DNA from 4 places in the Lysinibacillus sp. TE18511 genome. Region 3 is predicted to be linked to each of the others. Evidence: riboswitches for the same ligand, from Rfam matches in the RefSeq annotation. Region 3 holds a riboswitch; each other region holds the start of a gene.

Region 1 (5,900 bases), on a different contig from region 3:
TTTAGATAAAGTCAAAGGTATTGTGATTTCAGATATATTAGATGCACCATCAACAATCGTTCCTGCTGATGAAGAAACAGATATTATGGCCAATCATTTATTAAACTTCCTACGTGAAGAAATTAAAGTAGGCCGTTTAACGACAAGTTTACGACCAATCCAATCAGGAGTAGGTTCAGTAGCAAATGCTGTATTATTAGGCTTTAAAGATTCTGAGTTTGAGAACTTGGAAATATATTCGGAAGTACTACAAGATGCGGTATTTGAATTAATAGATGCAGGTAAGGTAAACTTTGCATCTGCTACTTCTATTACTCTTTCCGAGGCAGTTGGAAATCGAGTGTATAGTAATTTCGAACAATATACCGATAAATTAGTATTACGCCCGCAAGAAATTTCTAACCAACCAGAAATTATTCGCCGACTCGGGTTAATTTCTGTTAATACAGCGCTTGAAGTAGATATTTACGGGAATGTGAATTCTACGCATGTTTCTGGCACAAAGATGATGAATGGAATCGGCGGTTCTGGAGACTTTGCACGTAATGCAAGATTAGGTATTTTCGTCACAAAATCTTATGCGAAAGGCGGAAATGTTTCTAGTATCGTCCCAATGGTATCGCATGTGGACCATACGGAGCATGATGTAGACGTAATCGTTACAGAGCAGGGAGTAGCAGATTTGCGAGGGCTTGCACCAAAAGAACGGGTTGCACTCATTATCGATAACTGTGCACATCCGGAATATCGTGAGCAATTACGGAAGTATTTTAACGATGCTAACGAAGCAACAGGTGGGCACCATACGCCACACAATCTAGAAAAAGCACTTTCATGGCATGTAAATTACGCAAAAAACGGGACGATGAAGGACCCTGCATTATCGAAATAATAAAATGAAGAAAGCCTTGAAGGACAGTTGACTTGTTCCTTCAAGGCTTTTAGTTGTTAAGAATGTATTGCGGCAAAAAGCTCGGGTCAAGCAAGGTCTCTGAGTGATCGTTTGAGCCTCCGAAGTGATCGGGCGGGGCCCCGATGTGATCAGGTGAGCCCTCGAAGTGATCGGGTAAGCCCCAGCCCGTAGCGGAAATCAAAGCCTTCTAATCAGGATGGATAAAAATGGTTAATCAACACACCTGGTTATTTCTTTTTCTTAAATGCAGAAGTCACTTTAGGCTCAGTTCCCTGAATTAATCTCTTAATATTTTCAATATGCAAAATGATTGCTATTGCAAAAAGTAGTAGGGCAATAATCGTTGGACCTACTCCAGGAATCCATAAATATGTTGCTGTACAAAAAACAAGATAAAATTCAAGTACACCGACAATTAAATAATTCGTCGCGAAAGATAAAATAACAAATAAAATGAGTGCAAATAAACCAATTTTCCAATCAACTGCAAGTAGGATCCCTATGATTGATGCAGTTCCTTTGCCGCCATCGAAGCCCATGTGAAATGGGAAGTTGTGACCTAGGATGACACCGGCAGCTATGATATAGGTTAAGAGCCAAACTTGTACGTCTGTTAAATGTGTTGCATCTGCTAGATAAAAATGGGCACCTATAATAGCTGCTACACCTTTACCGATATCGATAAGTGCGACTAATACGCCGTATTTCCATCCAAGGGAAAGTGTTGCATTGGAAGCACCAGCATTGCCATGACCAGTCTTTTTTAGATCTACCCCGGATAAAAACTGCGCAACTTTAGAGCCGTGAATACAGCCAATTAAATAACCAACAAGTAGAAAAATGATAACGGCTTTTTCCATAAAACTCCTCCTTTATAAATAAATACTAAAATAGTGTATGCGTTCGTAATACGTTCAGAAGCAGACAGAAGTTTCGGAAAAAATAAAATTTTAGTGTTGACAGAAAAAAAGTCTATGTTTATACTTTGTAACAACGATGGAAATTGAATCTCATACTCTTATCAAGAGCGGCGGAGGGATAGGCCCTATGATGCCCGGCAACCAGTAAGTGACGAACTTGCTAAGGTGCTAATTCCTACAGATTCTTACTTGGATCTGGCAGATAAGGGGAGGAAAACTTGCAACCGCAACCCTCTTCTTAGCTGAAGAGGGTTTTTGTTTTCTACTGAAAAATCCTCCTCATCTCCGGTGCCATCGTAAACAAATAACCATTTGGAGGTATACAATGACAAATTTTAAACCAGAAACATTGCTGTTACACGGTGGCCAAGAGCCAGACCCAGTAACAGGATCTCGAACAGTACCCGTATATCGCTCAACGGCTTTCGTTTTTAAAGACACTGCTCATGCGCAACGTCTTTTTGCCTTAGAGGAAGCTGGCAATATTTACACTCGTATTACAAACCCAACTGTAGATGTTTTTGAAAAACGCGTCGCTTTATTAGAGGGCGGTACAGCAGCAGTAGCACTTTCATCTGGTGCAGCAGCTATCGCATTTTCCATTTTAAATCTTGCGGGTGCAGGTGATGAAATTGTCGCGGCGAGTTCTTTATATGGAGGTACTTATAATTTATTTGCCAATACACTACCAAACTATGGTATTAAAACAATTTTTGTAGACGAAACAAACCCTGAAAATTTCCGAGCAGCGATTACCGATAAAACAAAAGCGGTATTCGCTGAAATTTATGGTAACCCAAGTTTAAAAGTGCTAGATATTGAAGCAGTAGCGAATATTGCACATGAAAACGGCTTGCCATTAATTATTGATAGTACATTTGCTTCACCATATGGCTCTACACCAATTGACTTCGGTGCAGATATCGTCGTTCATTCCGCAACAAAATGGATTGGCGGACATGGTACAACTTTAGGTGGCGTTGTAGTAGATGCAGGAAAGTTTGATTGGACTCGTGGACGTTTCCCAGGCTTTACTGAGCCAGATGCTTCTTATCACGGTTTGCGTTATGGTATTGACACAGCAGAGGCTGCATTTGCCACAAAACTGCGTGTACAATTGCTACGCGACTTTGGACCAACGTTAAGTGCAGATGCAGCATTTAATTTATTACAAGGTTTAGAAACGCTTCATTTGCGTATTCCTAAACACAATGAAAATGCATTGGCAGTAGCTGAATATTTACGAAACCACCCATCTGTGGAATATGTAAATTACAATGGCTTAGAAGATTTCCCTACTCATGATTTAGCAAAAAAATATTTGAGAAATGGCTTCGGTTCAGTGCTTACATTCGGTATTAAAGGTGGACGTGAAGCAGGGCGTAAACTAATTGATAGTGTGAAATTATTCTCGCACGTAGCAAATGTAGGGGATGCCAAATCATTAATTATTCATCCAGCATCTACTACACATCAGCAATTATCAGCTGAAGAGTTAATCCAAACTGGTGTAACCGAGTCGCTCATTCGCTTATCAATCGGTTTAGAGGCAGTAGAGGATATCATTGCAGATTTAGAACAAGCTATTGAACAAGTAACAGCTTCTCAACAAACAATAGAGGCTTAATAAAAATTGGCTAATGTTGTAGCGTTTACGTATTGTCTCATTCGATGGGCCTCATTTGGTAATACGTAAAACGTTGCTGCATCAACCACTTACCCCATTTGGTAAGTAATCCGAAAGTATGCACAAATAATTCCTAGTAATTTTATAAGTATTATTGACTTATTTAAATCCTTGTATTATACTTGGGAATAACTTAAGCGTTCGAAAGGCTACCAACCTAGAACCAAATTGTTTTTCATAAGTACTCTCCACTTTTGAATATTTGCGTAGCCAATAGCTACACTGATCTAAAAACTGATGATAAAGGAGTGTTTTAAATGGGAAATGTTTATAGTGCGCAAAACATTGCATCTTATCTTATTTATGAACTAAATGAAAATCATGTGTTTGTGAACAACATGTCCATTCAAAACATACTTGCGTCAGTTGAAAGCAAATGGGTACAGACATTTGGACATTCTGCTTTTAATGAATTCGTTTATGCTAAAGAGGAAGGCTATATAGTAAAAGAGGTCTTCAAAGCATATGAAATATATGGTGCAAGTCACATTCCTGTACCTGCGACAGAGTATTACTTAAAATACGGTACATTCCAATTAGTTGAACGTACGTATGCAATACCAAACTTTACGCAAGAAGAAATTGAACTTGTACAACAGGTTATATCAACATATCGTTATCAAATGCTATCAAAAGCTAGTTAGTTCTCCCTCATAAATCTCGGCTCATTCTCTGCTGCTACAGGGAATGAGCCTTTTAATTAGATTTGATAAGTGGGAGAGAGATAGATTAACTGACCTGAAAAAATTTTTTATTGGTATCTTTTAAATGAACAATTTTTATGAACGTTTAAGCATACATATATAATAGAAGAAAGACTTTCGTTTTCTTTAGAAAAAACCGTCAATATTTGTTCAAATATTATAGAACAACTAAAAAAACGTATAATAAAGGGAATGAAACCGATTTCTTCTGCACGTCTAGAGAAAACAAATGTCCTCTCTAGAAAGATTTTTCTTGTGCATTGTATGTATTTGCGTTACAATTTTTTTAAGTTGAATTTTGAATTATTTGAATTTGTGTGTGTTGCACAGATTTATGATCTTCATTCAGTAAAGGGTTTGTGTAGCGAAAGTGAAATGATAGCTATAGAAGACTTTTGCAAATGGCGAGAGCGAAATGCCATGACTCTAAATCTGCTGAAACTGAAGTTAGAAACATCGCAAACTGGCCTACGATATACAGTCTGCGCACAATTCAAAATCTGTACGAATTAAGCTAAGGCGTAATTAAATTTAATGAAACTGCGGAATGTAAGTTGGAGGGAATAACAAGAATGGCAACTATAAAGGCAGCGATCCTAGGATTTGGAACGGTAGGTCAAGGAATTTACCATATATTAAACGAAAAGCGTGAAGAGCTTAAACATAAATTAGGAATTGAGTTAGAAGTAGCAAAAATTTTAGTGACAGATGCTAGCCGTGAACGTGTACCAGGCACAGCGCATTTAATGACAACTAGTATGGATGACGTTTTAGCAGAGCCAGGTATGCAGGTTGTATTTGAAGCGATTGTCAATGAGGAGCCAGCATTTACTTATTTAAAACGTGCTGTAGAGCATAAATGCCATGTCATTACAGCTAACAAAGTGATGTTCGCGAAAAGAGGCTTAGAACTACAGGATCTTGCAAAAGAGAATGGTGTATTTGTCGGCTTTGAGGCAACAACAGCTGGTGGTGTGCCTGTTATTAAAACGATGAAAAATATTTTACTAGTTAATGATGTTAGTCGTATTCAAGGAGTTTTAAATGGCACATGCAATTATATTCTAACAAAAATGCGTGCACAGGGCTGGTCGTTCGAAACAGCTTTAAAAGAGGCGCAAAATTTAGGGTATGCAGAGGCAGATCCATATAATGATATCTCAGGCCAGGATGCCTTTAAGAAATTAATGATTTTAAGTGCACTAGCATTTGGAGAGCAACCAGATTGGGCTGATGTAGAAGTGATCGGGATTGATAGCATTTCAGCCGAGCAAGTGAAAGAAGCGTGTGAACAAGGCTTACGTTATCGTCATGTTGCAGAGGTTGAGAAGTTGGCGGATGGTACAGTAGTAGCAAAGGTTGGCCCACAATTAGTTGATAAAGAACATCCACTTTATCCGGTGGATGACGTGAATAATGCTGTAGCGTTGGATACAAATTATATTGGCACATTAACATTAGTAGGACCTGGCGCAGGTATGTATCCAACAGCTAGTGTAATGGTTGAGGATTATGCGGAAATTATTGGTAAACGAGCTGGGTTTGTCGTAACAATATAATGGGCGGGAGTTAACTGTGTCCGCCTGATTTCAACTAAAATAATATAAATGCCTAACATTCACAATATCAAATTGTTTGAATGCTAGGCATTTTTTAATCCTCATCTTTAACATCAA
Region 2 (5,900 bases), on a different contig from region 3:
AGTAAAATAGATGGCCCAGCCATTTGAATTGTTGAACTAGAGCCATAAAATAAACCGACCCCAATGGATCCGCCAAGTGCAATTAATTGCATGTGACGAGTACTTAATTCGCGCTTCAGCTGTGAATCTTGATGATTGTCTTTCATAATGTCTTACTCCTAATACGTTTAGATTTTCAAATACTTTGCTCAAAAAAGGAATAAAAAAAACGTCCTTTTGGATTAACCAAAAGGACGATTCAACTCGTGTTACCACCTTTAATTTATAAGCAATTCACATTACTTACCTCAAGAAGTACGGTCATTTGACGATACTCTCGCACATGATTACGGGTGCTTACCGGCGTAGCCTACTTAGAATGATCTTTTCGGTACACAGCTCCAAGATGAATTCTCAATCGTTTTACATGCACCTCTCATCAACCGGTAACTTTCTGTTCGTAAAAATAATTGATACTATTTCTTTTCATAGCCTTTGTTCTATACAAATATTTTTGAATTGTTTTTCATTTTACAGAAAAAAATTATTTTGTCAATAAAAATTTCTTCATAACCCGTTTAAATTACATATGACATTTTACAATATAAATACAACTCACTACTTAAATATAAAAGCTAAAGGAAATATTTCAACAAATGTTAGTAAAGTTCTTTTAAGAATGTTATTCCACAATCTGGCCCGATTGTGGAATAAGAAAAGATCCTGCATATCAACACAGGATCTTTAATCAATCTTTATTATAAATGATCAATCTTTTTTATAAAACTACAACATTTGTAAAGACGTATGTTTTGTATATAAGTTGATTAGAGTGGAGGCTGGGCGACTCCTTGGGGCTTATCGGACGCCCCCAGGAAAGCGCCCAGTAGGAACGGTAATCAACCACACGTTATGGTAATGAGCCTAAAATATAATAAATAAAAATAATTATGGATGCTACATGAAGGTGGGAATAAATAGTGAAAAAAATCATCATTTTATTCATGTTGACCTTAACTATTTTAGGAGCATGTAATAATTCCACATTAAGTATTAGTGAAATTGCTGTTGTTCCAGATGAAGTGCAAAAGAAAATAATTTCCGATGATAAGCTCCAATTAATCAATGATGGAAAAGATACTTTTTACATTGTTTTTTATTCGAAAGGGATTGCACATGCTGATTTGGAGATACAGGGTGATATATTAAAAATAAAATTCGAAGAAATGAATCCATCCAATGATGTTGCTGAACAATATGTTTATAAAATTACAAAAGACCCTGAGCAGGAAATTATCGAGGTGTATATAAACGGCAAGTCCACACATTTTGATCATGTAATAACAGGTTTATAGGAAGAATAAACCTAACGAAAAAAACCGAAACCCCCTTAAAGAGATTTCGGTCTTTTTGCTAAAGATTAATAAAATACTTTATCAACATTGTATTTAGCACGGAATGAATTAATCGCGTATGTTTCGTAAATTTCACGTTCCATTGGATCTTCCACTTCATACACTTCAATTTTGAAAATTTCATTACGATGATTTTTCATCGGTGACACATTGTCCTCAAAATGCTTTTTAATACGTTGACGAATTTTACGTGCTTTACCTACAAATAATAGCTCGTTCTCTTCGTTGTAGAATAAGAAAATGCCACCGTTTTCACGTGTGATTTTATGGAAATCAATAAAACCATGGTACGGTGTGATTGGTACATCACCTGGCTTTAAATCTTGTTCGCGTTGGCGAATCACTAAATCTGGTTTTGGAAATTCAATTTTAATCAAACTTTTCACGTTCCTCTCTATTACTAAAGATATATGGTAACATAATTACGGCTTGTTTACCATAATATTTCATAGCGTCAACATGATTTGCATCAGGATTAGTGTTCATCAATTTAGAGAAGAACATGCATGTTAATTACAAAATATTCTATGTATTATTGATATTCTTAATTGTTCATGTTACAATTCTTTTTAATTAAATAATCTTATCAAGAGAAGCTGAGGGATTTGGCCCGATGACGCTTCAGCAACCTCTAACAAATGTTAGAAAGGTGCTAATTCCACCAAAGGATTTGTCCTTTGAGAGATAAGAGTGAACGTGGTTAAAATCCCTCTCATTCTATCTCAAATGGAATGAGGGGGATTTTTTTAATTTAGATGGACTTATAAAATTCTTTATATGTAGAGAAATACAAGAGAGGGGAATGCAAGATGCCAATTAATATTCCAAAAAATTTACCAGCTGGAGAACATTTACGTGAGGAAAAAATCTTCGTCATGGAAGAGGATAGAGCGAAAACCCAACAAATTCGTCCGTTAAATATATTAATTTTGAATTTAATGCCTGAAAAAGAAAAAACAGAGCTGCAATTACTACGTTTATTAGGTAACACACCATTACAAGTTAATATTACATTTTTAAACACAGCCACACATGAATCGAAAAATGTCAGTAAATCGCATTTACAGCTATTTTACACAACTTTTCATCAAATTCGCCATCGTCGCTATGATGGCATGATTATTACGGGTGCGCCAGTTGAAAAAATGGCTTTTGAGGACGTGAACTATTGGCAGGAAATTGCAGAAATTATGGATTGGTCCAAGGAAAACGTGACATCGGTCCTTCATATATGTTGGGGCGCACAAGCAGCATTATACCATCATTACGGTATTGGCAAAATTGAGCTCCCTGCTAAATGCTCAGGTGTTTATTCTCATGTCATTACGGATTTAACCGTGGATTTAGTTCGAGGCTTTAGCGATTTATTTACGGCCCCACATTCACGATATACTTCTGTTTCTATTGACGAAGTACGCAACCATCCTGATTTACGATTACTATCTTACTCAGAAGATGCCGGTGTCTTTATTGTGCAATCGAAGGATAATAAAAACATTATGATTACAGGACATCTTGAATATGATGCGACTACATTAGCAGATGAATATAGTCGTGATGTCGCAAAAGGTTTGGATATTGAGGTTCCAGTGAATTACTTCCCAAGTGATGATCCATTAAATGAACCGATTAATACGTGGCGTGCCCATACTCATTTATTATTTTCAAACTGGTTGAACTATTATGTTTACCAAGAAACACCATATGAATGGGATTTCGTTGATGAACTTGAATATCATATCTAGTTCATGGGTTCTGTAAACACTTAAACAAAATGATGACCTTGATCATATCAGGGGCATCATTTTTTAAATCCAAATATGTTGTTAGTTTTCTGACGGGTTTTCATTGGTAGATTCATTTTGACCTTTTGTAGTATTTTCGCAATTGCTATTAGTTTCATTCTGTACAGCATTTTGACTGTTGCTATTACTAGCATTAGTAGTGGCATTTTGGTTGTTATTATTACTTGCATTAGTAGTGGCATTTTGATTGTTATTATTACTAGCATTAGTAGTGGCATTTTGGTTGTTATTATTACTAGCATTAGTAGTGGCATTTTGGTTGTTATTATTACTTGCATTAGTAGTGGCATTTTGATTGTTATTATTACTAGCATTAGCAGTAGAATTTTGGCTGTTGCTATTACTAGCATTATTAGAAGCATTTTGGTTGTTATTATTACTAGCATTAGCAGTAGAATTTTGGCTGTTGCTATTACTAGCATTATTAGAAGAATTTTGGCTGTTGCTATCGCTAGCATTATTAGAAGCATTTTGGCTGTTGCTATTACTTGCATTATTAGAAGAATTTTGGCTGTTGTTATTACTAGCATTATTAGAAGCATTTTGGCTGTTGCTATCGCTAGCATTATTAGAAGCATTTTGGCTGTTGCTATTACTTGCGTTATTAGAAGCATTACCGCAATTGCAATTACTTCCATTCTGTACAGCATTTTGACTTTTGTTATTACTTGCATTATTAGAAGCATTTTGGCTGTTGTTATCGCTAGCATTATTAGAAGCATTTTGGCTGTTGCTATTACTTGCATTATTAGAAGCATTACCGCAATTGCAATTACTTCCAATTTGTACAGCATTTTTACTGTTGCTATTACTTGCGTTATTAGAAGCATTTCCGTTATTACTACCACTTGCATTCTGTGGACAACAATTACAGTTTGTAACATTTTCATTCCCTTGACTACCATTAATATTGCGAATTTTCGCGGCGATTAGTAGAACGATCGGTAACAAAATTGCAACAGTACCAGAAAACAAAGGAAAGATTTCTTTATTATAAGTATTGGAATGAACGATATCTGGATGAATGATTTGCGAAAGGCCAATAACAGTCATTCCGATTGGCAAAATGAGCGGACGATGATCTTTGATTTCACATATTTGCGCTATGCCGATAACGGAGGCATAAAAATACATAAACGTTTTAATAAAAATAGATAAGATCCACATGGCTGCCATAACCACTTCAACACGCTGCAAAAAATTCCCGATTGAAACTCTTTGCGCTAATGCATAGCTAGGAAATGTCCGATTAGAGGTAAGTGATGGACCTAGGACAAGGATACATAGTGTGACGATGGTTATTAAAACAATGCCTCCAATAGCTGTGCCAATATAAAATCCTTTTTGTGCTGATTTATGAACATTGACAGCGGAAGGGAAAAGTATTAATAGCACGGCAAGGGGAAATGAACAAATACTCATAAATCGAATAACACTTATAAATAATGATTTTTTTGAAGTTTCCAATATGGGCTGTACATTTTCAAAATTGATTAATGGTGATATACAAACTACAAAAATGATAAAAACCAAGATAAACACCGGAAAAAGTATTTCTGCTGAACGCGCAAAGACTTCGATTCCTTGGAATGCAGCATAAATGATGATTATGCCAAACAGCAATGAAAAAGCCATAGAAGGCGTCTCTGGCATCACTTCCGTAGACATGAAACTTCCAATAAAATATAATAATTCACCTGTAGCCAAAAAGGTAAGAAGGATAAAGCCAATTGCGGTCAGTTTTCCAAAAAAACGACCTAGTATTTTTTCGTTCGCCTCTGTAAATGTAAGTGTGGGAGTCTGATTTCCTAAAGTAACGAGTAGCTTCACTAAGAGTAAACTTAAACCGACACCGATGATTGTTGCGATCCATGCATCTTGCTTTGCTGCACTTGTTACACTTGAAGGGATAATTAATATGGCTGTACCAACTGTAAAAAGAAGGGTAATGATTGTAAATTGTCTTGAACTAATGATTTCTTTTTCCAACATGAACTACCCCTTCTTTTTAAAGTTACTTCATTTATTTTGACAGTGAAACGATGAACTCTCTAATTGGAGTAAAGATAAAGGTAATCAAGTCTGTTGGGCTTGGAATTTTGAGATTTAAAGCAATGCCAATATTTAAGGCAGTACCGATCAATAAAAAAATTGAAAAAATAACAATCGTTTTCGTTTCGTTATTTTTTTGAAGTTTAGGAATAAAAGCAAAGGCAATAACAATTGAAATAATGAGTATGAAAAATGTTATTACCATAGCTTATTCCTTCTTTTTTTTGTTCAATAATGAATTTTGCATTGTTCCTAATCCTTCTGTTTTGACATGTACTTCAACGTTAACTGGTAGCTCTTGGAATATGGTTGGCCAGTCTTCTTTGATTTTTTTCCACTTTTTAGGATCTGTGCGATGTAATTCCTCACCAAATCCAAAAATATCAGCTCGATAAGTTTGCTGAACTGTACTGATTGTTTTTTCGATTTGTTGTTGGATCACTTCTTCCGTTTTTTTATTTACGTAATCAATCGATTTATGGGAAGTAAGGTCAATATTACATTCAACTTCTCCGACATTTTGCTCAACATCTATATGAACATTAATTTTTGGCGTACCTTTTTCAAACTTTCCCTTTATTTTTGTCTTGGATTTCGTAATTTCTGTTGCTAATGTACCTCCCTTAGGACAAGCAATAATTTCAATCGT
Region 3 (5,900 bases):
AATTAATTATTAATCAAATATTTAATAGGTACAAAGATATTAATGCTATCTTTGTTTCTGAGTATATTTTTAATAAAAAACGTAAGTCAGCCAAAACAAAGATTGGTCAAATTATTCACTTAAAAAATTGGAAAGAGGATGTATTATTAGAAGGCTATACAAATGATGGATTAATTTATGCTTCTATAAAAAACTTAGATCCTTTAGATGTATATAATTACTGTTTTAGCATTAAAAAAGGTTTAACAGGAGCATATATTTCATTCTATTCCAATGAATATTTATTATATGTAAATAATGATGTTATTGATATTATTTCAAATGACTCCATGAATATTAATAAGCTAAAAGATAACTATAAAAACCTTTATGATACGTATTATGAGATCTCTAATAAATAATTAAAACATTTATTAATTTACTAAATAAGTAAAGTAGTATTGTACTTAGGTGCTTTCCTTGAAAAAAGGGAGTCCTTTTGTTATGTAGCTAAAGGGGTAGCATTCTTGTATTAAATGAAGTGGAAAAAGAATAACATTGTGAACAAATATACTTAAACCTAGATTATTTAAATGTAAGCGCCGAACACTACACACTTTCTAATGAATTAATAATCGTGAGACAACCTCGATGATCATTCATTAGGAGGTTTTTTCATAGCCCGATCAGAACTCACCTCTTAAATAATAGACACTGCATAAAATATGTTTTTCCTTGGCCTGATTTACCGGAAATCAATAAATGTCGCCCTGTTGCTGAAAGTACTTTCATGGAGGTAAACTTTCAATGAATGAAGTAGATTTTTTTGGTTGGAAAATTCGTTTTAAAGATGAATTAAGAGCTATAAAAGATAACGATGCAAAAGAGATCATTATTATTGAAGGTATTCTAGAACTAAATGCAATGATTCGCATTGATGAACACGGTGAACTTCAAATTAAACCTACTTGGGATACTGTTGTTTTAGTTAATCCAAACGATAATATTATTACTATTCGCCATGCTAATAAAATGAAACTTTAATCAGCGGTGTAATAGGTCCATTCGGTGCTGCTTTAATATTATATCCATATGAACAGGAGTGGTTAGGAGCACAAGACGATTATAGAAAAATTTAATTTTATAAAAAAGGGTATCAATTCTTCGATATCCTTTTCTAACCTTTTAAAAGAAGGTGAAAACTTTGAGTTATATATTAATAAATATATTTATTTTATTTCTTATCATTTTATTTGCTGAGTCATTAATGTATTTAATTACAATAAAAAATACAAAATTAAAAAGCATTTTAACTTATATAGTAATGGCAGTAATAGCGTTTATCACCAGTCAATATATACCTAATGATTATAAGGAATTTACAAAAACAATAGCTACAGCATCTTTAATTTTAGCATTAGTATCTTTATTCAAAAAAATACCAATATTAATTAAAATAGAGGGATTAAATGTCGACAATGACTACAAATAAGAAAAAGTTGAAAGAATCCCGGGTTGTAGGTCAATGAAGTAATGGATTTTATGTAGCATTAATTATTTGTGGTTGTTAGAGTTACTGAATATTTTGTGACGAGAGACGAAAAAGATATGCCTCAATGAATTATTGTAGGGTCATTTGTTATCGCTGTTCTTACTGCAATAGGAATGACGGTTATTTCAAACTGTAGGGAGTGAGAAGATGCTACATAATGGAATAAAATATATCGGATTTTTAGCTATGCTAATGTTTGGAGGCATTTTTATTTTCAGATGGTTTCTTCGAGATGAATTATTATTAGATCAATTCATTGGTTTTTTGGTAGGTTCTATTCTTTTTATAGTGTCTTTTTTTGTTAAAAGAAACTAAATTAGTCTGGTCGTCTCTACGATTACTATTGAGCTTTATAAATATGTCTCTTTACAATAGATGATTACTATCTTTTGCTTCACATTTTCTATACCTTCAATTTCTGCAAATGCACCTACATCTTTGTAATTCTCCTGTATTATAACTAAACAATCTAATTGCCTATCGTCGTGATAGATGGTTCTATGATTACACCAATATTTTTAACATCTTAATTTAGCACTTCATGAATCGCTCCTCTCTTTTTTACCGTGGTCGCCTTAAAGCGGATTTTCTTTCTTGAAAAAACGTTTTTATGTGCTTTGAAATAGTATTTAATTAAAAACATGTTGCAATAATAGATGTTTTATTATAGTATTTCATTATTGTGCAAAAAAATAATATTTTTTCTTCTTATCAAGAGAGATGGAGGGACTGGCCCTATGATATCTCGGCAGCGGAACTTAGTGATTAAGTTACTGTGCCAAATCCAGCAAGCAATGGCTTGATAGATAAGAGGAGTGTTTTATAAATATAAGACCTCTTCTTGTTATTTCGAGAAGAGGTCTTTTTTTAGAAAAAAATGGACAAGGATGTGTCCATTTTTAATTTTTGGAGGTAGGACAATGAAGAAAGAGAATCCATGGGCGCTGATCCCATTTGTTGTTTTTTTGATTTTATTTATTGGTTCAGGGGTTATTACAGGTGATTTTTATGCCTTTCCTGTCATTGTAGCCATTGCCATTTCGGGCGCTGTGGCTCTGGCGATGAATCGAAAAGAATCGTTTTCGCGAAAGGTTGATATTTTCTGCAAAGGCGCAGGAAATTTAAATGTCATGCTGATGGTTGTTATTTTTCTCTTGGCTGGAGCCTTTTCAGAGGTAGCAAAAGGCATGGGGGCAGTGGATTCCACTGTTAACTTTGCTTTATCGGTCATTCCGCCAAACCTGCTTGTCGTAGGCTTGTTCATCATTGCCTGCTTTATCTCCCTGTCAATGGGTACATCGGTGGGAACGATTGTTGCACTGGCGCCGATCGGAGTTGGGATAAGCGAGCATATCGAACTTCCCATGGCTTTAGTAATGGCAGCGATTGTTGGCGGTTCGATGTTTGGCGATAATTTATCCATTATTTCAGATACAACCATTACTGCCGTTCGTTCACAAGGCGCACAAATGAAGGATAAATTTAAGGTGAATTTTTGGATTGTGTTGCCGGCAGCTATTGTAACGAGCATTATTTTAGGGGTTATCACAATGGGTGAAACCGCACATGTAGAACATTTAAGCTATAGTTGGGTAAAAATTGTTCCCTATGTTCTGGTTATTATTTTAGCGTTAGCTGGAATGAATGTTTTCTTTGTTCTGGCATTTGGGATTGTTCTCGCCGGGGCTGTAGGCTTAGCGGATGGCAGCTATCATTTAATGAGCCTTATGCAAACGATTGGCGAAGGAATGTCAGGCATGTATGAAATGGCATTTCTTGCGATATTAATAGCTGGAATGGTGGAGGTTATTAAGTTTAACGGAGGAATTGACTTTCTACTTCACCTTACGACACGAAGAATTAAATCGAAAAAGGGTGCTGAATTTGGGATTGCTGGCCTTGTGGGTCTAACTAATTTATCTACGGCCAATAATACGATTGCTATTCTAATTGCTGGTCCACTTGCAAAAAATATTGCTGATCAGTATGGGATTGAGCCAAGAAAGTCCGCAAGTATATTAGATATTTTCTCCTGTACGGTCCAAGGTCTTCTCCCATACGGAGCCCAATTCCTGGCAGCCGCAAGCGTAGCTGGAATATCGCCAGTAAGCATGCTACAATACTCTTTCTATCCGATCTTGATAGGAATTTGCGGGATCATCGCTATCCTTATTGGATACCCCGCACAAAAGAAAGCCTGAACTTCATCACTTTAGAGTGATGGGTGTGGCTTTAGAAAATATTGATTTTACATCGAAAATAATCCAATTGTTTTGAAAGAAAGATTAATCAAAACGATTGGATTTTTTTATGAGGTTGGTAAGGGTATAGATGATCATTCCTATTGAGCTTTTTAAATACGTACACGTGTAATTGTTCTAAAGTCATAGAAACGTGTGGTCAGATTATTCACTATTCTTCAAATAAATCCATTGACATGTTTTTCATAAATTCTCTCACTTCTCGGATGCAAGGAAGTTCACTTTCTACAAGCTCCACCCCGACATTTTTTGCTAGTGGTTGAAGCATCGGGCTTAACTCTTTAGAAACAAATATTTTACTTGGTCTTACCTCTAAGCTTTATAAAAATGCCCATAACACGCCTTGTGCAATTGGTGGCGTTTTAGGCACAGGGAACAATTCGTGTTCAATAACCAAATTGCTTCCTCGTTCAACAAGCATACCAGCAATCGGATAAACAGTGCGGTTCGTTTCTTCCGATTCTACGCCAAAAGGCATGTAAAATATATCATATTCTAATTGTAACGGGCTTTTAGGCTTTTTCTTATATTTTGCTTTTTCAAACATTGAAATTTCCTCGTAGCACTCATACGTTGGCTTTGGTATATTTATATGCAAAATATAGATTTCTTGTAACTCACCATCCATTTGTACTTTAAACGTTGGATATTGATGTGCAGCTACCTGTGGATATTCCCAGCCATCCTTCCGAGCTTCTGTAATATTAATCATCCTACTTACAACATCAATTAATAGTTCTACCTCTAGATGGTTTGGTCTTTCAGGATGCGTTCCTTCTTGATAGCTACGGTATTGAATCCAGTTCTTCTTCCCTCTATACGACAGCCCACAATCTTTAATTAGCAGATAATCTGCTGAATCTAACTCTTCTCTATCAACAAAATTCACAGTTAAAACATTTAAGCTATAGGAAAAATCACTCGATAAATTTTTCTCAAAAAGTATTTTCGCTAAGCTGTCATAGCCCTTTTCCATATCAAAAATCATTAATCCAAACTCTTCACCACCAGCTCCCATAACAGAAACAAGTACTTTGTAATCTATATCTGCAAAGTGAATTATAACGACTTCATCATCCCTTAAATATTGCCATGGCTTTAATTTTTTCAGGTCATTAGTAAGCTCCAATAAAGTAAGATAATCTGGCTCCTGATTTTCTAGTAAACTATTTGCCTCTTCATCCTCCCCTATCAGTTCATTAATTTCCTCCAAATTAATTTTGTCCATTTTACCAGTATGAATATTACCTGCTCCAGCAATACATATAGGAGTTTCAGAGTTCATCGATAATTCCTCATAGCTCTCTAATCGAATAGTAAATGATTCACTATTATCAATGACATGTGCAATGGCTTCATCACCGGATTTTCGAAGCCATTCATCGACCAACTCTTCATCTGTATCTAAATCCGTATCATTTTTAGGTAAAAAACAAATCTTTTCTTTAGATACTCGTCCATCTTTTTTAACAATTTCAAAATTAAAATAGTCCGCCCCATCCAAATCAAAACTTAGTAATATAATTTCATCTAGCATGGAAAAACTACTGTTCTTCGGTAACAATAACTTTCGATAAATTTCAGGTCTCTTCTTACTTTCAATATGCAACTGGATCATTGTTTAACCTCCTTCTTCTACCTGTTAAAACGATGTTGATGAAGCTACGGCTAATCTGCTTTCATACACAAATGCAATAATTATTTGATCCATTTCTTCATTGAATACTTAATTTAATTGCTTCTCCAAAGTGAGCCACTCTCTATTCACTTTACTAACAACCTAACCGTTCTGCAACACTTCAAAATCCATTCCTCACCAATCGTCACACACCTCAATACTAGCAGTGTTATTTGTGCAAAACACCCTGAGTGTTGTCTAGCACTGTGCTCTATTGTAATTAAGAAAATTCACATTTTAGAAAGTAAAGTATAACTTTCTAACTTTTATCAATTTTCGTTCAATTGATAACAAAAGTTGATTTTGAAACTTTTATAGACTGGTGGTATAAGGTTCTCCGCAGGACTTTATGAGTACTTTAATACCTCTATTTAAATGTAGAATTCTAGTTTTTACTAGAATTCTTTTCTTTCTTATAAGGATCATCTGT
Region 4 (5,900 bases), on a different contig from region 3:
CTCGGCATCAACTTCTTTTTAGAATCAACAATAGTTGGATTAATAATGGTCTTTATGATGGGGCTATTTATGTTTATGAATGTACCGGGATTACAGCTTTATGCCGTTCAGCTTTCAGAAAAATATATACCATCAGCTATTTCAATGGCTTCAGCATTAAATATTTCAGCCTTTAACATTGGTATTTTTCTAGGATCGTACATTGGAGGAATCATCGTTCGCCACCAATCATTAGCTCATACTCCTATATATGGATTCGGTATGGTGATGATTGCCGCGGTTACTACGTTCCTATGGTTAATCTTTGATAGAAAGAAGCAATAGATCCCTTGCTTTGTATGTATTAGAATAAAAATGATGAAAGGAAGCCTTAACAATAGCCAGGGCTTCCTTTTGTTATTCACCATATTTAAGGAAAGTATCGTCAAAGTACGCCTTAAAATTTGGATATAGATAGTCTAATGACGCTTGAATATCGGCATTATCATCAAATAAAATTTCATGATCAATTTCATATATTGCACAAGTCTCTTCATCTGCATTGTCATTTAAATCAATGCAAATTATTTTTCCATACTCTTCATCCCATGAAAACGGAAGATATCCTAAACTACATAACGATGGATTATACATATCTCTAACGTTATTTAAAGGTTCATCAACACTTTGTTCCGGTATGACATCAAAATAATGGTGATACGTTGAAATAAAGGCTTTATACCATTCAGGAAATGGAAGTCCGAACTCTTTTTCTAAAGCTTGAATATCATCTTCCGTTACTACAGAAGGGACCATCTTCCATCTTGACCATTCTTCATCAATATCTGCTAATTTCATCTCAACAGGAACATCCGGACGCATCCATCTGCAAAATCCATCTTCTGAAACCTGATTATAGTGCTCGTAGTAAACTTCAAAACCTTTTTTTATATATTCACGAATATTCATCTTTAAACCCCTTTTTATCTCAGAGTAAAATCTTTTCTCCCTAATCCCCTACAGTCCTAGGTTTTTCACATCAGTCACTAACACCGAAAACATTTTTATACATAAGATAGGGTATCAACTATAGGATAGGAGGAATTTAGTTGTATTACAATCCTTATCCGTATTTTGTCTACCCTAACTATTATCCAACATGGGCAATGGCCACTCAACAACCTTCAAGATATCTAGCAATGCCAACAAACTCAACAAATCGCAGCCCGTTTCCAACCATCAATACAAATAAATTGAAGACTTCTGCGAAACGAATCAAGGTTATTATGCAGCAAGCACAATTACTTACGGATAAAATTGACGAATCCGAGCAATTTGCGCATGATCTGATGGACGCCGCACAGCTGTCAAATAAAACAGAAGTTGAAAAATTAATTGCGTCAACAGGTATTACCATCAAATTCGAAACTAACTATACACCAGATGGGATCCGTATAATATTTACTGACAGTGACTGTTGTAAGCTAACCGTAAATTTGACCTGGTGACATCCAACTAAAGAGTGGGAACTATGTGTTGTCTATTTAAATTACTACAAATTGACACTTTGAAGGTTCTGGAAATTTTTTAACTATGTATCCCTATTGAACTTGTAAACTATAAATAAATATGCTAAAGTATTCGTAATCTATTTCTGAAAATTCTTATATTTTTCTTATCAAGAGAGACGGAGGGATTGGCCCTATGATGTCTCAGCAACCAGCCTATAGGTATGGTGCTAATTCCAATTGGCGAAATCAGCCTTGAAGATGAGAAGACTTACTTAATTGCTTTGCACAAGGGTCCTCTTTCTACAAGGAGGGCTCTTTTTTATTTTCGCTAGTAAACAAAGTCTAAGCATCCAAAAATAATTACAAGAAAGCAGGAAAATATTATGACAAACGACCTTTTACAGGCACTTCAACTATTAAAATCGAAAGAATGGGTAGATTTAACACATACATTTGGCCCTAATTCACCTCATTTCTTTATGTTTGATGATGCAAAATTTGAAACATTATTTTCCCATGAGGATGGTTTCTTTGCACAGCAATTCTCTTTCCCTGGGCAATATGGAACGCATATCGATCCACCTATCCATTTTGTGCGAAATACACGCTTTTTAGAAGAATTGGCGTTAAAAGAACTAGTCCTACCACTAATCGTTATTGATATATCTAAGGCAGCCGAATTGAATAACGACTACACATTAAGTATCCAAGATATTCTTGACTTTGAGGCCGAATATGGGGAAATTGAAGCGGGTACCTTCGTTGCGCTTCGTACCGATTGGAGTAAGCGTTGGCCAGATAAAGAGGCTTTCAGCAACAAAGATGTAGATGGTAATAATCATATTCCTGGCTGGGGATTAGAAGCGTTACAATTTTTATTCAACGAACGAAAAGTTAGTGCTATTGGTCACGAAACTTTTGATACGGATTCAGCAGCTGATTTTCGTAAAAACGGTAAGTTAGATGGCGAATATTTTGTGCTTGAGCAAGATACTTACCAAATTGAACTTATGACAAATTTGGATAAGCTACCTCCTAAAGGTGCTGTTATTTTCAATATTGTACCAAAACCCGAAAAGGCCTCTGGATTCCCTGTGCGTTCATTTGCAATAGTGCCTTAAAAATAGCAATAGGTCTGAATCAATCCATGATAGGTATTGAATCAGACCCTTTTTATTTAGGTGAATTCCTTTTTTTAAAAATAAAATAAACGATCAAAATTATTATGATGAACAATGCTATAAGATACATACTGTAGCGGGATAAATATAACCCAACATAACGCCATTCCTCCCCAAGTACTTCTCCTAAGGTAATAAAAGTAAATGTCCATATAATTGCTCCCGTATAAGCAAAGAAAGCAAACTTTTTAAAAGGATAATTATTGATAGCCGCAATATATGCTGTTAGATGACGTACACCAGGAATAAAATATCCGACTACTAATAATATTGGTCCTATTTTTGCAAATAATTTTTTAGTAACGTCAATTTTCTGTTCAGTAATATGGATTTTCGGACCGTATTTTCGCAATAATGGTAGCCCGAATCTATAGCCTATATAGTAGCTTAAGGTAATTCCCCCTGCCGCACCTACCACAGCGCTGATTAGAGCTGGAATATGCGAGAGAGTTTCTCGATATACGCTATACCCTACATAGGTTAAAAATATCTCATCGGGAAGTGGCAGCCCGACAATCCCTCCAACTAGGATAAGAATAATGCCAAAATACCCGTAATGTTCAATAAGAGATTGCACATGATGCGCCATAAATCCATCCCACCTAATGCATAATAATTTCTTTTCAATGTTAGCTTTATAATAACTCAAAGTAGGCAACATTATGAGTATTATAACGTTCATAAAGTTTTCCCCAACGTATAGTGGCTAGTCCATGCTATAAATATAGTTTTCTTAAACTATTATTTGTAGCTCACGTAGAGCAAACTCAATACCACCATCAGTTGATTTCTTCGTTATAAAATCAGCGACAATTTTTAATGCTTCACTACCATTGCCCATTGCAATACCAAAACCAACCTGTTCCAGCATGTCGATATCATTATCTCCATCCCCAAAAGCAAGTGCTTCCTTAGGACTCAAGTTGAAATAATCTAGTACAGCTTGAACAGCAATCGATTTGGAAACATCATGCTGCAAAACATTTGTAATGTATGGATGCCATCTTTTAAATAATAAATGCGGGAATTGTGATGCATATCTTCTCTCCATCTCCTCATCGGCATATAGACACATTAAATATACCTCTTGCGTTAAAATATCTTCATTAATAACAGGAAACTCCAGCAAAGATAATGTCTCTTGCATAGCTGTTAATGTCTCTTTTTCTTGGACGTTATTCATCGATAATTGTTCTGTAAAAAACGAGAGACTTTGTTTATGGTCATCAGCAAAAGCCTTAACTGCTTGGACAATTTCTTTTGCAATAGGTATTTTATGTAATACTTGATCTTGATGTTTAACATACGCACCATTAGCCGTAATAAACGTCTCTATTCCTATATTTCTTAACTGTTGGCACATCGACAAAGGTCTTCCTGTAGCAGCAACAATACGAATTCCTTTGTTTATTAATTGTTGTATAGCCTTCCTTGTACTTTCTTCAATACAGCCATCTTCATAATTAACAAGTGTTCCATCTACGTCAAAAAATACAATTTTATAATCCATCGTTTGCTCCTTATCGTTTGATATTATTTTGCCAGATATGTCGACTCACCCTTTTTATTAAGTAGTAGCTCATCAACATATATACATGCCATACGCTTCCCTACTTTTGTTGATGATTCTAATTAGAAAACGCAAGACAAGTTCGAGCTGCTTCATTGTCACTGTCTCTTCACATAAGAAATCCTTTTTTAGTCAAAAATATCCCTATATTTCCATAATCGGCACACCTCTAATTTTACCTGAATAATTGAAAAGATGGCATTTTTCTTCTTACATTACATATAGTTAATTTGACCTATATAAGCAATTGTAAAACATAAAAATTAGCAACAATTTAGTTAAACATTTGTACGTAATTTGACAAACTAAATTAAATATGTAACTTATTTCAACTACACCGATAAATACTATTGCGGATACAGTTCGAAATTTCAAATGACTAAAAAAGTTTTGATCATTTTTAATTTTTATAATTCCAAAGGAGTATACCAAAGAACACAGAATTGTTAATATAGAAGAAAGTAAATTAAACATATTGAACGATATAATCATCGTATACATAGAACAAAAGAAATAATAACCTAATTGGATGTAAAGGAGTTGATTCTTATGGCATTTAACATTTACTACTATGAAAGTAGTGTGGATTGCAAGTTTTGTAAAAAGCATTTTACCACATATAAAGTACGTCCCAATCGTTATAAAGTAGTCGAAGAGCAAACAGACTTCATGCCAGTCTATGAAGGTTTAAATCCACTGTTATATGAAGTTGCTGTTTGTCCGCATTGTGGCTATGCCTACCACAAATCTATGACAAGAACTTATGGACCTTTTATGCTTCTTATTGATGAGCTGTACATTAAAGAACTCCAAAAACCTATGGATATATGTAAGGAACGTACGATCGATGATGCCATTATAAGCTTTAAATTAGCTTATCTTGTATCAAGAGCATCAATGGAAGAATCACTTCTTATGGCCAATTTCGCACTGAAAATAGCTTGGCTCTATCGCTTAAAAAATGATGATCAATCGGAAATGCACTACCTCTTTGCGGCCAGAGACTTTTACAGTAAATCTTTTGCTTCCAATCAAGAGGGCGGAGAACGAATTCAATTTTTGCATGCTGAAATAAGCCTCCGACTTGGTGATATTACTGAAGCGAAGAAAGGTTTCTCTCGATTAATTGCGGACCGAAATATTTCCAATAAATATCGAAAAATAGCACGTAATCGTTGGGAAAACTATAAATATGACGTGCAGCCTATTCATGTTAATGAAGGTGTAAGCGAAATCATCAACTGAAGTAAACGAGGAGCGGAATAGACATGCAGCTATTTACAAAAAGAATTGATGTGAGAGAAGAAGATATTTTTTCAGAATTACATCATTTTTTACTAAGAAAAAATAATCGCTATTTAACGAATGATGAAGTAGTTGCAATAACAGGGGTTTCATCCGAGCTACTTTATAAATGGGTAAAATCAGGGAAATTAAAAAAATCAATTTTTCCTAATTTAGGCGCACCTTGTGAACGATGTGGACAGATTACTCAAGCAAAAATCTGTGTTAGCTGCTCATCAACCATCGTTAATACATTAAAGCAAGAGGAAAAGGATCGTGCATGGTTCAACCAAATACAACGAAATAATGTAAGAGCTAGCACGTATCACTATAAATAATAAATAGCATCTCCATAGCGTGATCTACCATCCTTAT

The links. Region 3 has a riboswitch for S-adenosylmethionine ahead of ACVWXS_RS06190 (Na+/H+ antiporter NhaC family protein). Riboswitches for the same ligand answer to the same signal wherever they lie in the genome.
Region 1: it holds a riboswitch for S-adenosylmethionine, as region 3 does, so the genes downstream of both, ACVWXS_RS24220 (O-acetylhomoserine aminocarboxypropyltransferase/cysteine synthase family protein) here and ACVWXS_RS06190 (Na+/H+ antiporter NhaC family protein) in region 3, are expected to answer to the same signal.
Region 2: it holds a riboswitch for S-adenosylmethionine, as region 3 does, so the genes downstream of both, metA (homoserine O-acetyltransferase MetA) here and ACVWXS_RS06190 (Na+/H+ antiporter NhaC family protein) in region 3, are expected to answer to the same signal.
Region 4: it holds a riboswitch for S-adenosylmethionine, as region 3 does, so the genes downstream of both, ACVWXS_RS02440 (cyclase family protein) here and ACVWXS_RS06190 (Na+/H+ antiporter NhaC family protein) in region 3, are expected to answer to the same signal.

The regions. Positions count from the first base shown of each region.
Region 1 covers NZ_JBSSFD010000059.1:9,216-15,115, reverse strand. The annotation lists gene ACVWXS_RS24230 (succinate CoA transferase) at 1-892, shown strand, start outside; gene ACVWXS_RS24225 (glycerol-3-phosphate acyltransferase) at 1,141-1,773, opposite strand; SAM riboswitch class I at 1,929-2,042, shown strand; gene ACVWXS_RS24220 (O-acetylhomoserine aminocarboxypropyltransferase/cysteine synthase family protein) at 2,159-3,460, shown strand; gene ACVWXS_RS24215 (hypothetical protein) at 3,778-4,164, shown strand; gene ACVWXS_RS24210 (homoserine dehydrogenase) at 4,797-5,783, shown strand; gene ACVWXS_RS24205 (MerR family transcriptional regulator) at 5,878-5,900, opposite strand, start outside.
Region 2 covers NZ_JBSSFD010000031.1:11-5,910, forward strand. The annotation lists partial or broken gene ACVWXS_RS18700 (aromatic amino acid transporter AroP) at 1-146, opposite strand, end outside; T-box leader at 227-478, opposite strand; gene ACVWXS_RS18705 (hypothetical protein) at 960-1,334, shown strand; gene ACVWXS_RS18710 (nucleotide excision repair endonuclease) at 1,400-1,771, opposite strand; SAM riboswitch class I at 1,975-2,085, shown strand; gene metA (homoserine O-acetyltransferase MetA) at 2,204-3,139, shown strand; gene ACVWXS_RS18720 (GerAB/ArcD/ProY family transporter) at 3,221-5,188, opposite strand; gene ACVWXS_RS18725 (hypothetical protein) at 5,223-5,456, opposite strand; gene ACVWXS_RS18730 (Ger(x)C family spore germination protein) at 5,460-5,900, opposite strand, start outside.
Region 3 covers NZ_JBSSFD010000005.1:190,610-196,509, forward strand. The annotation lists gene ACVWXS_RS06175 (hypothetical protein) at 1-401, shown strand, start outside; gene ACVWXS_RS06180 (hypothetical protein) at 787-1,023, shown strand; gene ACVWXS_RS06185 (hypothetical protein) at 1,184-1,471, shown strand; SAM riboswitch class I at 2,237-2,344, shown strand; gene ACVWXS_RS06190 (Na+/H+ antiporter NhaC family protein) at 2,452-3,732, shown strand; partial or broken gene ACVWXS_RS06195 (DUF7309 domain-containing protein) at 3,944-5,410, opposite strand.
Region 4 covers NZ_JBSSFD010000002.1:199,037-204,936, forward strand. The annotation lists gene ACVWXS_RS02425 (MFS transporter) at 1-324, shown strand, start outside; gene ACVWXS_RS02430 (SMI1/KNR4 family protein) at 397-948, opposite strand; gene ACVWXS_RS02435 (hypothetical protein) at 1,089-1,487, shown strand; SAM riboswitch class I at 1,652-1,755, shown strand; gene ACVWXS_RS02440 (cyclase family protein) at 1,874-2,611, shown strand; gene ACVWXS_RS02445 (DedA family protein) at 2,664-3,260, opposite strand; gene ACVWXS_RS02450 (Cof-type HAD-IIB family hydrolase) at 3,405-4,181, opposite strand; gene ACVWXS_RS02455 (DUF2225 domain-containing protein) at 4,791-5,486, shown strand; gene ACVWXS_RS02460 (hypothetical protein) at 5,510-5,863, shown strand.